Regions from separate parts of the Endozoicomonas sp. ONNA1 genome, predicted to be linked through region 1. Evidence: predicted binding sites of a transcription regulator. Region 1 holds the regulator's gene; the other holds the start of a gene.
The links. The regulator PhoB, encoded in region 1, activates phosphate uptake and scavenging genes when phosphate is short. The targets are predictions, from matches to a motif close to TGTCATANNNNTGTCANA.

Region 1 (5,944 bases):
TCGTTGTGCTTTTCAACTTAAAGTCATTCTCAATTCCATAAATTTAGCCAATAATAGCAGCCTGTGTTTAACCGTGAAGTGACTATCCTGTCATTGCTTTTCATGGTTCAGGATGAGCTGCCCTCAGTCTGAGAGGCGTCTGTGCAGTTCTTGAGAATTAGGTTTTGAAGCAGGAGTGAGGGTGCCTTTTATTGATTTTTCAGGCTTGCCCTGGAAGCCAAGACATTATCTGAAACAGCAGATTCCAGAGCCCTGGAGAGACTGGTTGCTGGACAGAGGCTCCCTGACGCAGCGTCTGAAGCAGGCGTACAATGGCGACTTCAGTGTTCAGGTTATTCGTCAAGGAACCTTTATGCCGACCTATTCGGAGCTGAAGTTTCTCAATCACTATGAGCAGTCAAAGGTAACGCCCACTCCTGATGAGATGGCAGGATCATTCAACAGCAGACACTGCAGCAAAATGGCTTCTATCAGGGAAGTTCTGTTGATTTGTGGTGGCAGACCCAGGGTGTTTGCGCGAAGTGTATTGCCTCACAGCAGTCTTATTGGCACTAACAGGGGACTGCTGCAACTGGGCAATAAACCTCTGGGGGAGTTTTTATTTAACCATCCTGGTATGCGACGGGGGCCATTTGAGGTAGCGGAACTGCCGGCACGACAGTTTAATCCTCATCTGGTGGAAAAATACTCAGATGAAACAGCCTGGGGAAGACGGTCGTTATTTTATTTGCACGAAAAGTCTATTTCTGTTTGTGAAATCTTTTTGCCAGATCTGCCTGAAAAGACAGAGGAGTGAGAATCGGCCCTAACCTGATAAACTGGCGATATAATTCAAGGCCGTGAGCGGCAGAAACCTCAGCGATGACAAGAAAAGTACCGATAAACAGCCAAACACTATGATGCATTTCAGGAAACCCATGGTGGTATCAGCAGGGACCGAAGTGGTTCTGCAGCGATTCCCCCGTTTAAAAGACTTTTTACAGCTGGCCAGGCTCAATCGGCCCATTGGTATTTATCTGTTGCTCTGGCCTACACTTTGGGCGCTCTGGGTTGCAGCAGAAGGTGTGCCGAGTCTGGCGAATCTGGTGATTTTTTCGATCGGCGTTGTTTTGATGCGCAGTGCGGGTTGTGTCATTAACGACTTTGCTGACAGGAAAGTGGACGGTCATGTTGAACGAACACGTAATCGACCACTGGTGACGGGTAAAATTCAGGAAAAAGAAGCACTGATGTATTTTGTCGGCATGGTGCTTCTGGCTTTTATTCTCGTCCTCTTTACGAATGCTCTTACCATCCAGCTTTCTTTTGCCGGGCTATTGCTGGCATCGGCTTACCCTTTCGCAAAAAGACATACTCATCTGCCTCAGGTGGTTCTGGGGGCTGCTTTTGGTTGGTCGATACCCATGGCTTTTGCGGCTCAGAGCGGAGCCCTGGGAAACATCGTCTGGCTGATGTTTCTGGCCAATCTTTTCTGGACGGTGGCTTACGATACTCAATACGCCATGGTGGATCGAGACGATGATCTGAAAGTAGGCATCAAGTCCACTGCTATTCTGTTTGGTGAGATGGATAACCTGATCGTAGGTAGCCTGCAAGTGCTTACTCTGCTAACTCTCGCCATGGTAGGCCATCAGCTGGAGTTGGGCGTTCTGTACTTTCTCTCACTGATCGCTGTTGCAGCCCTTTTCGTTTATCAGCAATGGTTAACTCGTCGTCGTGAGCGTGAGGCCTGCTTTAAGGCATTTCTTAACAACCACTGGGCTGGAGCCATTGTCTTTGTCGGGTTTGTGGTGAGCTATCTTTGATATGCAATGCGGTTTGAAATCCTAGTGGTATGTACCGGCATAAATGGCTAAAAACCATGTCCTGCGAGCTCTTAAGCAATATTTTTGTTTTCAGAGTCTGGTGGCAGTCTGGGGTGTGTCATCTGTCTGTAACATTTCAAAGGTGTAATGTCCGGTGTATAGTGCGGTTGATCAAAGTAATGAGAAGCAGCTCTGAGCGATCAAAACAGCTCTGAGCGATCAAAAAGACATTACCCTTCCGGTAAAGACCCAACGAGCTGCTGCTGACAGATGCCAGAAAGTCACCGCCGAAATCGAATCGACAGATAACAGGTAGAGATTAATGCCAGGAAAGACCATTCTGATCGTAGATGACGAAGCACCGATTCGCGAAATGGTGACTGTTGCTCTGGAAATGGCAGGGTATGATTGTCTTGAGGCAGCTGATGCGAAAGAAGCGCACTCTCTGATCGTGGATAACAAACCAGATTTGATCCTGCTGGACTGGATGTTGCCCGATGTCTCCGGCATAGAACTGGCTCGTCGTCTAAAGCGCAACGAGCTGACTTCTGAAATCCCCATCGTCATGTTGACGGCCAAAGGTGAAGAAGACCACAAAATCCAGGGACTCGAGACCGGAGCCGATGACTATATCACAAAGCCTTTTTCTCCCCGTGAATTGGCTGCTCGTTTAAAAGCAGTTCTTCGCCGTACAGGTGGGTTTGATAATCAGTCTCCCATTGTCATCAACGGGTTGGAACTGGACCCGGTCAGCCACAGGGTCTCCATTGATGGCTCGCCTGCTGAAATAGGACCTACCGAGTACCGTTTGCTGCAGTTTTTCCTGACGCACCAGGAGCGCGCCTATACCCGTGGGCAGTTGTTGGATCAGGTCTGGGGTGGCAATGTTTATGTTGAAGAGCGAACCGTAGATGTACACATACGACGTTTGCGAAAAGCGTTGGGTGATAATTACGAAGCTTTTGTGCAAACTGTTCGTGGTACCGGATATCGTTTCTCAACCAGGGTGTAAACTTTCTATGCTCGTTGGTCAGGCCCCTGGTCGGGAGTAATATGACAACAATTTCAAAAACCCGTTTGCTGAGCCGTATGGTTGCTTACTTGGTTGTTGGGTTTTCCCTGGGCTGGCTAATTGGAGAACCTTTTTTAGGGCTCTGTGTGGTGATGGGAGGTTATTTTGTCTGGAGCTTCCGCCAACTTTTCAAACTACTGGTCTGGCTGAATGATCCCAAGGCCAGGAGCAAAGAACCCCCTGAGAGTAAAGGGTTCTGGGGTGAAATTTTTGATGGTATCTATCGATTACAGAAACAGCACAGTCGCTCCCGGCAAAAGCTGGCCGGAGTGATTGAGCGCGTTCAGGAATCAACTGCTGCGCTTAATGACGGTGTTGTGATGATCGATAATCAGAGTAACCTGGAATGGTGGAATCCTGCTGCTGAAAGCTTGATGGGTCTGAAGACGCCTGACGATAAAGGGCAATTGATTACCAACCTGTTGCGTGATCCAAGGTTTGCTGACTACTTTGAGCAGGGTGGTTATCAAAAAGCTCTTGAGATTCCCTCTCCTGTCAATCCGGATTATCAACTGCAATTTAATATAACGGTGTATGGCAAAGGCAATCGTCTGATGACCGTGAGAGATGTCACGCGTTTGAATCAGCTGGAGGTCATGAGAAAAGACTTTGTTGCTAATGTTTCTCATGAATTGAGAACACCGCTGACAGTTGTGTCCGGGTACCTTGAAACCATGCTGGACAGTCTGGGCCCCGATTCAGGCCTGCCTCCTGTTTGGGAGAAAGCGCTAAACAGGATGCAGGAACAGTCACTGAGAATGCAGAATCTGGTGGCAGACCTGCTGTTGCTGTCCAAGCTGGAGTCGGCCGAAGCTCAGGCAGATGAAAACGGGGTGCATCTTAAAACCATGCTGAACAGCATTGTTGAAGACGGGTGTGCACTCAGTGGCGAAAACCAGCATCAGATTTCACTGGACTGTCCTGAAGATGTCTTTTTGGCTGGCAGTAGCAGTGAGTTACGCAGTGCCTTCTCGAATCTGGTCTTTAATGCTGTGCGCTATACACCGCAAGGTGGCAAGATACATTTGCGCTGGTGGCAGGATAAGGAAGGCGGACATATGATGGTGAAAGATAACGGTGTCGGTATTGACCCCATGCATATTCCCAGGTTGACTGAACGTTTTTACCGGATTGATAAAAGCCGTAGCCAGAGTACCGGAGGAACAGGACTCGGGTTGGCTATCGTCAAGCACGTCATGCTAAGACATGGAGGCAAACTCACTATCAGCAGTCATCCGGGGAAAGGCAGCCGTTTTGTTTGCCATTTCCCGGCAAAATGCCTTGAGCTGGAACACTCATGAAAAAAGCATAAGAGGAGTGGTAGCTCCTTTTATGCTTTTTAGCAGACCACCAAAAAACGATTAATCTTCTGATGGTCTCGTCATTCGAATGGTTTGTTTCTCAGAGTCTGTTACCCTGACTATTGAATGATGTCTGTATTCAAGAAACAGCGGACTGGAGGCGAGTCTGAAATCCTGAAAACGGTCGACTTATTCTTCTTCAACCACGCAGTCCAGACGCTTCTTGCCGGTGCGGTCCAGGTAACTCTGGAAGTCACGTGGCAGACGGCCTGTGGTAGAGCCATCCCACTGAACGGTGTCTCCCGCTTCAGTCCGGTATTCAAAAGTAAATCTCTGGACATTACGACGACGTTTTGGAGCCGCTACTTCCAGGTGGTCCAGATCATCCATTGAAATGCCACGCTCAGCCATGATTTGCTTAACGGCTTCAATGCTTTTCAGTTTGGCTTGACGCTCTTCGTCAATTTTATTGCGGGCTTCAACTTTCTCCTGCAGTACGTCCTGCATTCTGGAGATGATACGCTCAAGATCTTCAACATGAACATCTTTAAACAGAGAGCGGATCCGTGCTTTACTGCTCAGGCGGTGATGAATTTCTTCAAAAACGTTCATTCAAGGAACTCCCAATTCAGGCCAAATCGGTGGGGTATTAATGATTTTCAACGATGAAAGTGCCTATTTATACAGGAAGCTTTAAATTGATGGAAGCATTTAATGTGCTTTTATGACCTATTCAAATAGATTTAATAACATTTTATGAGTTGATAGGGGCGATTGTACAATAGATAAACAGTTTTGGGTCAATCAGACGTGCTAATGAATTGAATGGTTTTGACTTGATATTGCTTATTTCTTAAAGAACCAGATAGCTAGCTGTGCATTTGGCTCTTTAAGAGTATCGTTATCGATTAAATCTCAGGCTATGGACGTAATCCCCTTTTTTTGCATCGAACAGGAGGTGCATATCCCACTGCCATGACAGTGGGGTATGGGTTATCAATGGATAGGGTACAGGCAGGATTAGATTACTTTTTAATTCTTATTAGTTTTAAATATTAAAAAGAATCTTGTTTGTCTCTCATATCTTTTAGCGAGACTTTTCGGAATCTTTCTTATCTGGACATTGATAGCTTTTGCTGACCTTGTTATCAATGTTAACCGACTCCAGTTTGACATCAAATTGCCAGAGACGATGTACATGCCTGAGTAATTCTTCAGTGCTATTGTCCAACGGGCGTCCCTGATGCTGGTAATGTCTCAGGGTCAGGGTACGGTCGCCACGAACGTCGACGTCAAATACCTGGATATTGGGTTCTCGGTTCCCAAGGTTGTATTGGGCAGCCAGTGACTCCCTTACTTCTTTATATCCGGTGCTGTTATGAATCGCATCGACTTCCAGATAGGATTTGCTGTCGTCATCGAGAATCGAGAAGAGTCTGAGGTCTCTCATGACCTTGGGAGACAGGAATTGTAAAATAAAGCTTTCATCCTTGAAGTTCTGCATCGCAAAGTGCACGGTTTCCAGCCAGTCACTGCCGGCAATGTCCGGGAACCAGTGCTTGTCTTCATCGGTAGGATTTTCACAGATTCTGCGAATATCCTGGAACATACTAAAGCCCAGTGTGTAGGGGTTAATGCCGCTGTAGTGTGGGCTATCAAAAGGAGGCTGGTACACGACGCTGGAGTGAGAGTGCAGGAACTCCAGCATAAAGCCATCGGTGACTTTTCCTTCCTCATAAAGCTCATGGAGAAGATGGTAGTGCCAG
Region 2 (5,944 bases), on a different contig from region 1:
CAGCACACTGGTCTTTCCCAATGTTCCGTCAGAGTTGATTTCAATTTTCATTTTTACTTCTCCTTCCAGTCGCCTTCTTTTGGCCTGATAGGGATAAACTTTGTAGCGATTGATCCGGTACTGAAGTTTAGCCACCCATTTCTGAAACTCATCTGGTTTTGTGTGCCCGGCTTCTGAGTTGATGAGTTCCTCAACAGGCTCTCCTGTTGTCTGCTGACTGACTGTGGAAGCTGGAGGTTCGGCAGGCCTTGCATCACTGTGTTTTTTTTCTTCGTGTTTGGTCGGTTCTTGCTGAATCTCTTTCTTTTCTGCTCTGGTTGTTATGACTTTCTTGTTTTCTGCTTTTTCAGCCTGCTCTGTTTGTTCAGTGATTTGAGTGTGCTCAGTGTTTTCTTTCTGAGAATCATGCTTTGTTAGTTCCGAGTCGTTTATCGCGTTTGTGCCGGTCAGGCTTTCTTCAATGGCAGGTGTGACAGAGCGGTGATGAGACACCAGTTGTATTTGAATACCCGGTGTTTTGGGAGCAGGCATCCGGATACTTCCGATAAAGCCCAAAAGCAAGGTGTGAAAGACCACTGACAGGGTCAGGGGGATGGCCAGGTGCCTGATGGTGGATTCCTGTTCCATGATTTGCAACCCACGGAGCATAGCAGATTAAACAGGAATTAAATAAGCAGTTATTAGAGAGAAGCCCTGACATGCTCAGGGCTTCTTCAGGATATCAAGCAAGCTTTACCGGGCTATGAAAATCCCCAGGCCCGGTATGACAAAAAAGGCCAGCAACAGATAAAGGAACGCATAAGAGCGATTCTTTACAGCCAGGTCTGACAACTTTTCCGCAGCGTAAAGAGGAATCTCACGCAGCCACTTGATGCCATAAATGAGGGCTACAGCAAACACGTTAAAGAACAAATGTACCAGGGCAATGGTCATGGCGTGCCCGGCTTCTGCACCGACAATGGCCGTTGCCGAAAGTAGGGCTGTGATGGTAGTACCGATGTTAGCACCCAGTGTAACAGGGTACATCTGACGAACGGTGAACACGCCACTGCCCACCAGGGGAACCATCAGGCTGGTGGTGGTAGAAGATGACTGAACCATGACGGTCATAACAGTACCGGAGGCAATACCGGAAACCGGACCACGACCAATAGACTTGTGCAGAACGTCCTTGGCACGACCGACCATAACTTTTTTCAAGAGCTTGCCCAGTCTCACTACTGAGCTGAAGATCAGAAAGATACCGAAGGCGATCATAGTCAGGCCACCCAGTGTGCTGTCCGGCAAAAGGCCTGCAAACTCTTTCACTATATTCACGGCCGGCTTGGTCAGAGGCTTGATAAAATTCAGGCCGCCCATGTCAATAGCAGAGCCACCTACCAGTAATGCGGCTACGTGTTGTGAAATATCTTTCAGGAAACCGGTCATCAATTCCAGAGGTAGCAGAATCAGAACCGCCAGATAGTTAAAGAAGTCGTGAACCGTCGAAGCAGCAAAGGCCCGTTTGAAGGACTTGTCGCAACCCATGTGACCCAGGCTGACCAGAGTATTGGTAATGGTGGTGCCGATATTGGCGCCCATAATCATGGGGATCGCCATTTCAACGGGCAGGCCCCCAGCTACGAGGCCAACGATAACAGAGGTCACCGTACTGGAAGATTGAACCAGGGCGGTGGCAAGGGTACCGGCAATCAGAGCCAGCATAGCATTGTTGGCAAAGCTGAACAGCTCGGCAGCAGCTTCTGCGCCGCCCACAGCCATTTTAAAACCAGAGCCCACTACGCTGACGGCAACCAGGAGAGCGTAGATCCAGAGGATAACTCTCATCCAGATGCGTCCATAGTGCCTGCTGGTGTATTTGTAGTCAGCTTTGGTGCTGGCTTGACTTGTTGCTTCAGACATTTTCTGCACCTTGGTGCTGTTTGGATAAAGGTGGTGGCGAAAATATAGGTGTTTTATTTCAAAAATATTACAGTTATGACTTTTTTTTGAAATATTTAAAGCAGACACCTGTCGATCAATGACAGGCAGTCAGGACAAAGACCGTCTAAAAACGACAGTCATCGTTTTCTGATGTATCTGAAAGCTCAACTCGTTCCACGCCAGAACCTACAGAGCCTTAAAGCGCGGAAACCTGAGTTTAGGGACAGCCCTCAGGGCAGGGAGCAATTACCCGAGAGGCTTGTCAAACATCTGTACTTTAACTGTTTCTCCTGCCTCAACACTTCCCTGGGAAGCAGGCAAAACGATGTAACAATTAGCCATGCTCATGGATCTGAGAATGCCCGACCCCTGACTGCCTGTTGTGACTACCTCGGCTTCTCCTTTCTCGTTGGTTGAGAGTATGCCCCTCTGGAATTCCAGGCGACCGGGATGTTTCTTGAGGGGGGTGAGACAGGTTGCTGGCAGTTCAGCAGCAGGAGCGGGTTTTGCTCCCATCATATGATGCAACGCGGGTGCTGCCAGCTGCTGGAAAGTCACCGTAGCGGAAACCGGATTGCCCGGTAGCCCAAAGAAGATACTGTTGGGAAGTTTACCAAAGGCAAACGGTTTGCCGGGTTTGATGGCCAGTCTCCAAAAGGAAGTATGGCCTATTTCATTGAGAATATCTTTGACAAAGTCGGCTTCACCCACGGATACCCCTCCGGAGGTAATAACCGCATCAGCCTGCTGATCAGCCTCCAGTAAAGCTTTGCAGATCTCCTCGCGGTCATCACGGAGTTTGCCAAGGTCAATCACTTCTGCTCCCAGGCGCTTGAGCATCGCAGATACTGCAAATCTGTTGCTGTCGTATATATTGCCCTGACCCAGTGTTTCACCGGGCAGTTTCAGCTCATCACCCGTTGAAAAGAGCGCTACTTTAATTTTGCGAACGACCGAAACTGTGGGGAGTCCCAATGAAGCCAGCAGCCCTACATCCTGAGCTTTGATGATGTGACCCTTTTCAAAAACCTGAGAGCCATGAAGAATATCTTCACCGGCACGGCGAATGTGATCACCTGAGCGGGAAGGGGGCTTGCGAAAAGCAATACCCTGTTCAGTTTTCTCGGTCTGCTCCTGCATGATGACGGTATCGGCACCTTCGGGAAGAGAGGCACCAGTCATGATTCTTATACAGTGAGCAGCGGGCAGAGTACCCTGATAAGGGTGTCCGGCCAGGGATTTTCCGGCCAGCGGCATTACAGAATGTTGTGCCAGGTCGCCGAAACGGAGTGCATACCCGTCCATGGCTGAATTATCGTGGGACGGAACGTTAACCGGCGAAATGATCGTGTCAGAAAGAACCCTGTCCAGGCAGTCAGCCAGAGCCACCGTTTCCGTTTCTGTGACGACCGGTGTTTCCGTCATCAGCTTCTCCAGCCCTTCATGCAGGGGCATCAGCCCCGGGGTAGTACAGCAGTCAGTCATTGAGAGATCTCCTCGTTACTGTTTTTGCAACGGCTTTTTTGAAACAAAAGCCGTAAATGAATTCAGCAATCTGCTCCGGGTCGTTGAGATCCTGCTGAGGGATCAGCTTTTCCAGCAGGGCTGTTTTACCCGAACCGTTGAATGCGGTCAGTCCGATAACAGCTCAGGGGAAGGATTGCAGTAGGGGGGCAGTATTTGCATTCCCGATCATTCATTGAGTGCGCAGAAGTCTATTGAAGTATCCGTTGCTACTCAATCACTCTTTCCGGGTTTTGATAGGGATTACGCAGTGTCATGGTTGAATTTACCGGGAAGGTTTGCCTGTTTCACGGTATTTGTGCCATTCAATATTGTCCTTTCGGGCATGGCTATTTAACTGAGTTGGCGTTAGGATGGGGGCCTAATTAATTTAAATAAAGCGCCGAGCTTCGCAGCCTAACCCTTGATCAGGTAATAGTCCTGAAGGCATGGCTGCCAAGCCGTAACCTGTGTGTGTTACACGCAAGGTTGCCAGGGTTCATATAGAAATGTCTGGGCCTCCCGTGTTTGGAAAGGTGTGAAATGCGACCATTACATGACCGACAGGGACGAACGTTCCCCTATCTGAGACTGTCTCTGACTGATCTGTGCAACTTCAAGTGCAACTATTGCCTGCCTGATGGCTGTGAAGAGCACAGTCACATGCAGTCGCTGGGTATTGCCGAAATTAAACGTCTGGTGACCGCTTTTGTGGCGGTCGGTGTTGAGAAAATTCGTCTGACCGGTGGTGAGCCCACCCTGCGCAATGACTTTAATGACATTGTCAGTACGATCAAGTCCATTCCGGGTATTCAGAATGTTGCCATGACCACGAATGGTTACAAAATGGATCAGAGGGTAGAGTCCTGGTTGGATGCCGGTGTTGATCAGATTAATGTCAGTATCGACAGCCTCGACCCCCGAGCGTTTGCAGCAATAACCGGGCACGACCGTCTTCAGGAAATACTGGTAGGTATTGATAAGGCCTTTGCGAACGGTCTTACCTCTATCAAAGTCAATGCAGTTTTGATGAAAGGGGTCAACGACATTCAACTGGGCGCGTTTCTGAACTGGATTAAGCACCAGCCTGTTACCATGCGTTTCATTGAGTTGATGCAGACGGGTGATAATGGTTGTTTTTTCAATCAATACCATGTCCCCGGAAAGCAAATAAGAGATCAGCTTCTGGAGCAGGGCTGGGTCAGAATGGCCCGAAATAAGGATGCGGGTCCGGCTTACGAATATTGTCATCCTGATTATCAGGGGCGCATTGGACTGATCACCCCCTATTCAAGAGACTTCTGTAAAGACTGCAACCGTTTGAGGGTTAGCAGTCAGGGCCATCTGCAACTGTGCCTGTTCTCTGAATCAGGCCACGACCTTCGACGTTTATTACAGGACGACAGTCAGCAGGATGAATTGATCCGGGAGATTCGATCAGTACTGAGATTGAAAGTCGACAGTCATTTTCTGGATCAGGGGTATACCGGAGGCACCCGGAATCTTGCCCAGATTGGTGGCTGAGAGATCCCGCCCTTCGATTAAGAGGGTTAGGCCTCCAATGGGCTGACCGGTATACTCTTTGGTTCATCGGGGATTATTGTCGGCACACAGGGCACAAAGGTGAATGTGCCTTCCATATTTGAAGACATGATGCGCAATAGAAGTGCCTTAAACAGGCTCCAGCGGCGACAGGGTATCTTATGGGGTCCATACAAATAGGACATAATCCTGCAAAGAACTTTACTGTCAGGTAGTCGGAAATTCTTGCTGATAATACGTGCTCTGTTACTCGTGCAACGAGACTACAAAAGGCCAGTGATAAGCTTTCATTACTCTTGATAAATGCTACTAAGTCATAAGTAAAATTAGAATAAAAGCAAAATATCAAGCTCGTTGAAAAAACAGTTATAAAATCTTGACGAAAAACATTACCTGGTTTAAGTAAATGAAAATTTACAAAAGAAACACTTGCTATTTCAACTAAACGTAAAGGGAGCCTGAGTCCATCATAGTATAACGAAAGAGAAGTTAATAAATTTATCAGGTCTTTGGAAAAACTCTTTTCGTAATCTTCATATGAGATAGTGTGGTTGGATGCATCATCTTGAGACCCGTAAGAAACACTGCAAGATATGAGTAAGGTAAATATCACTGATTTGCATAAATAAAGCATATCTATTGTATATGAATTTTAGGGAACACCAGGTCATGGTAGATTACGAAAGCTTACATCACCAAAAGTCCAGCACACTGCACCTGCGAGCACCCGTTGAAAATGGCTGGAGCAAAAGCTGCTTCAGCTAAAAGCCTTTCTGTTTCCGAAATGGGTATTTATTGAACAGGCTGACCGGTATACTCTTTATTTCATCGATGGCTTACTGTCGGCATACAGGACACAAAGGTGATTGTACCTCCCACATACGAATGCATGCTGTGCAATACCAGTGCCTTCTACAGTCTGCAACTTCGATAGGGTATCTCACGGGTTCCAGGCATATAGGACATGGTCCCGAGA

Region 2: KDK19_RS21440 (Na/Pi symporter) is a predicted target of PhoB. The motif match lies at 1,957-1,974, and genes of this name have one in related genera.

What each region holds. Positions count from the first base shown of each region.
Region 1 is NZ_JAHHPN010000290.1:5,070-11,013, reverse strand. It holds gene KDK19_RS06910 (chorismate lyase) at 182-796, shown strand; gene ubiA (4-hydroxybenzoate octaprenyltransferase) at 918-1,805, shown strand; gene phoB (phosphate regulon transcriptional regulator PhoB) at 2,128-2,817, shown strand; gene phoR (phosphate regulon sensor histidine kinase PhoR) at 2,859-4,178, shown strand; gene KDK19_RS06890 (H-NS histone family protein) at 4,368-4,790, opposite strand; gene KDK19_RS06885 (SpoVR family protein) at 5,266-5,944, opposite strand, start outside.
Region 2 is NZ_JAHHPN010000910.1:12,574-18,517, reverse strand. It holds gene KDK19_RS21445 (TonB family protein) at 1-627, opposite strand, end outside; gene KDK19_RS21440 (Na/Pi symporter) at 733-1,902, opposite strand; gene moeA (molybdopterin molybdotransferase MoeA) at 2,170-3,408, opposite strand; molybdenum cofactor riboswitch at 3,816-3,981, shown strand; gene moaA (GTP 3',8-cyclase MoaA) at 3,970-4,950, shown strand; gene KDK19_RS24650 (RING finger domain-containing protein) at 5,024-5,602, opposite strand; gene KDK19_RS24645 (RING finger domain-containing protein) at 5,805-5,944, opposite strand, start outside.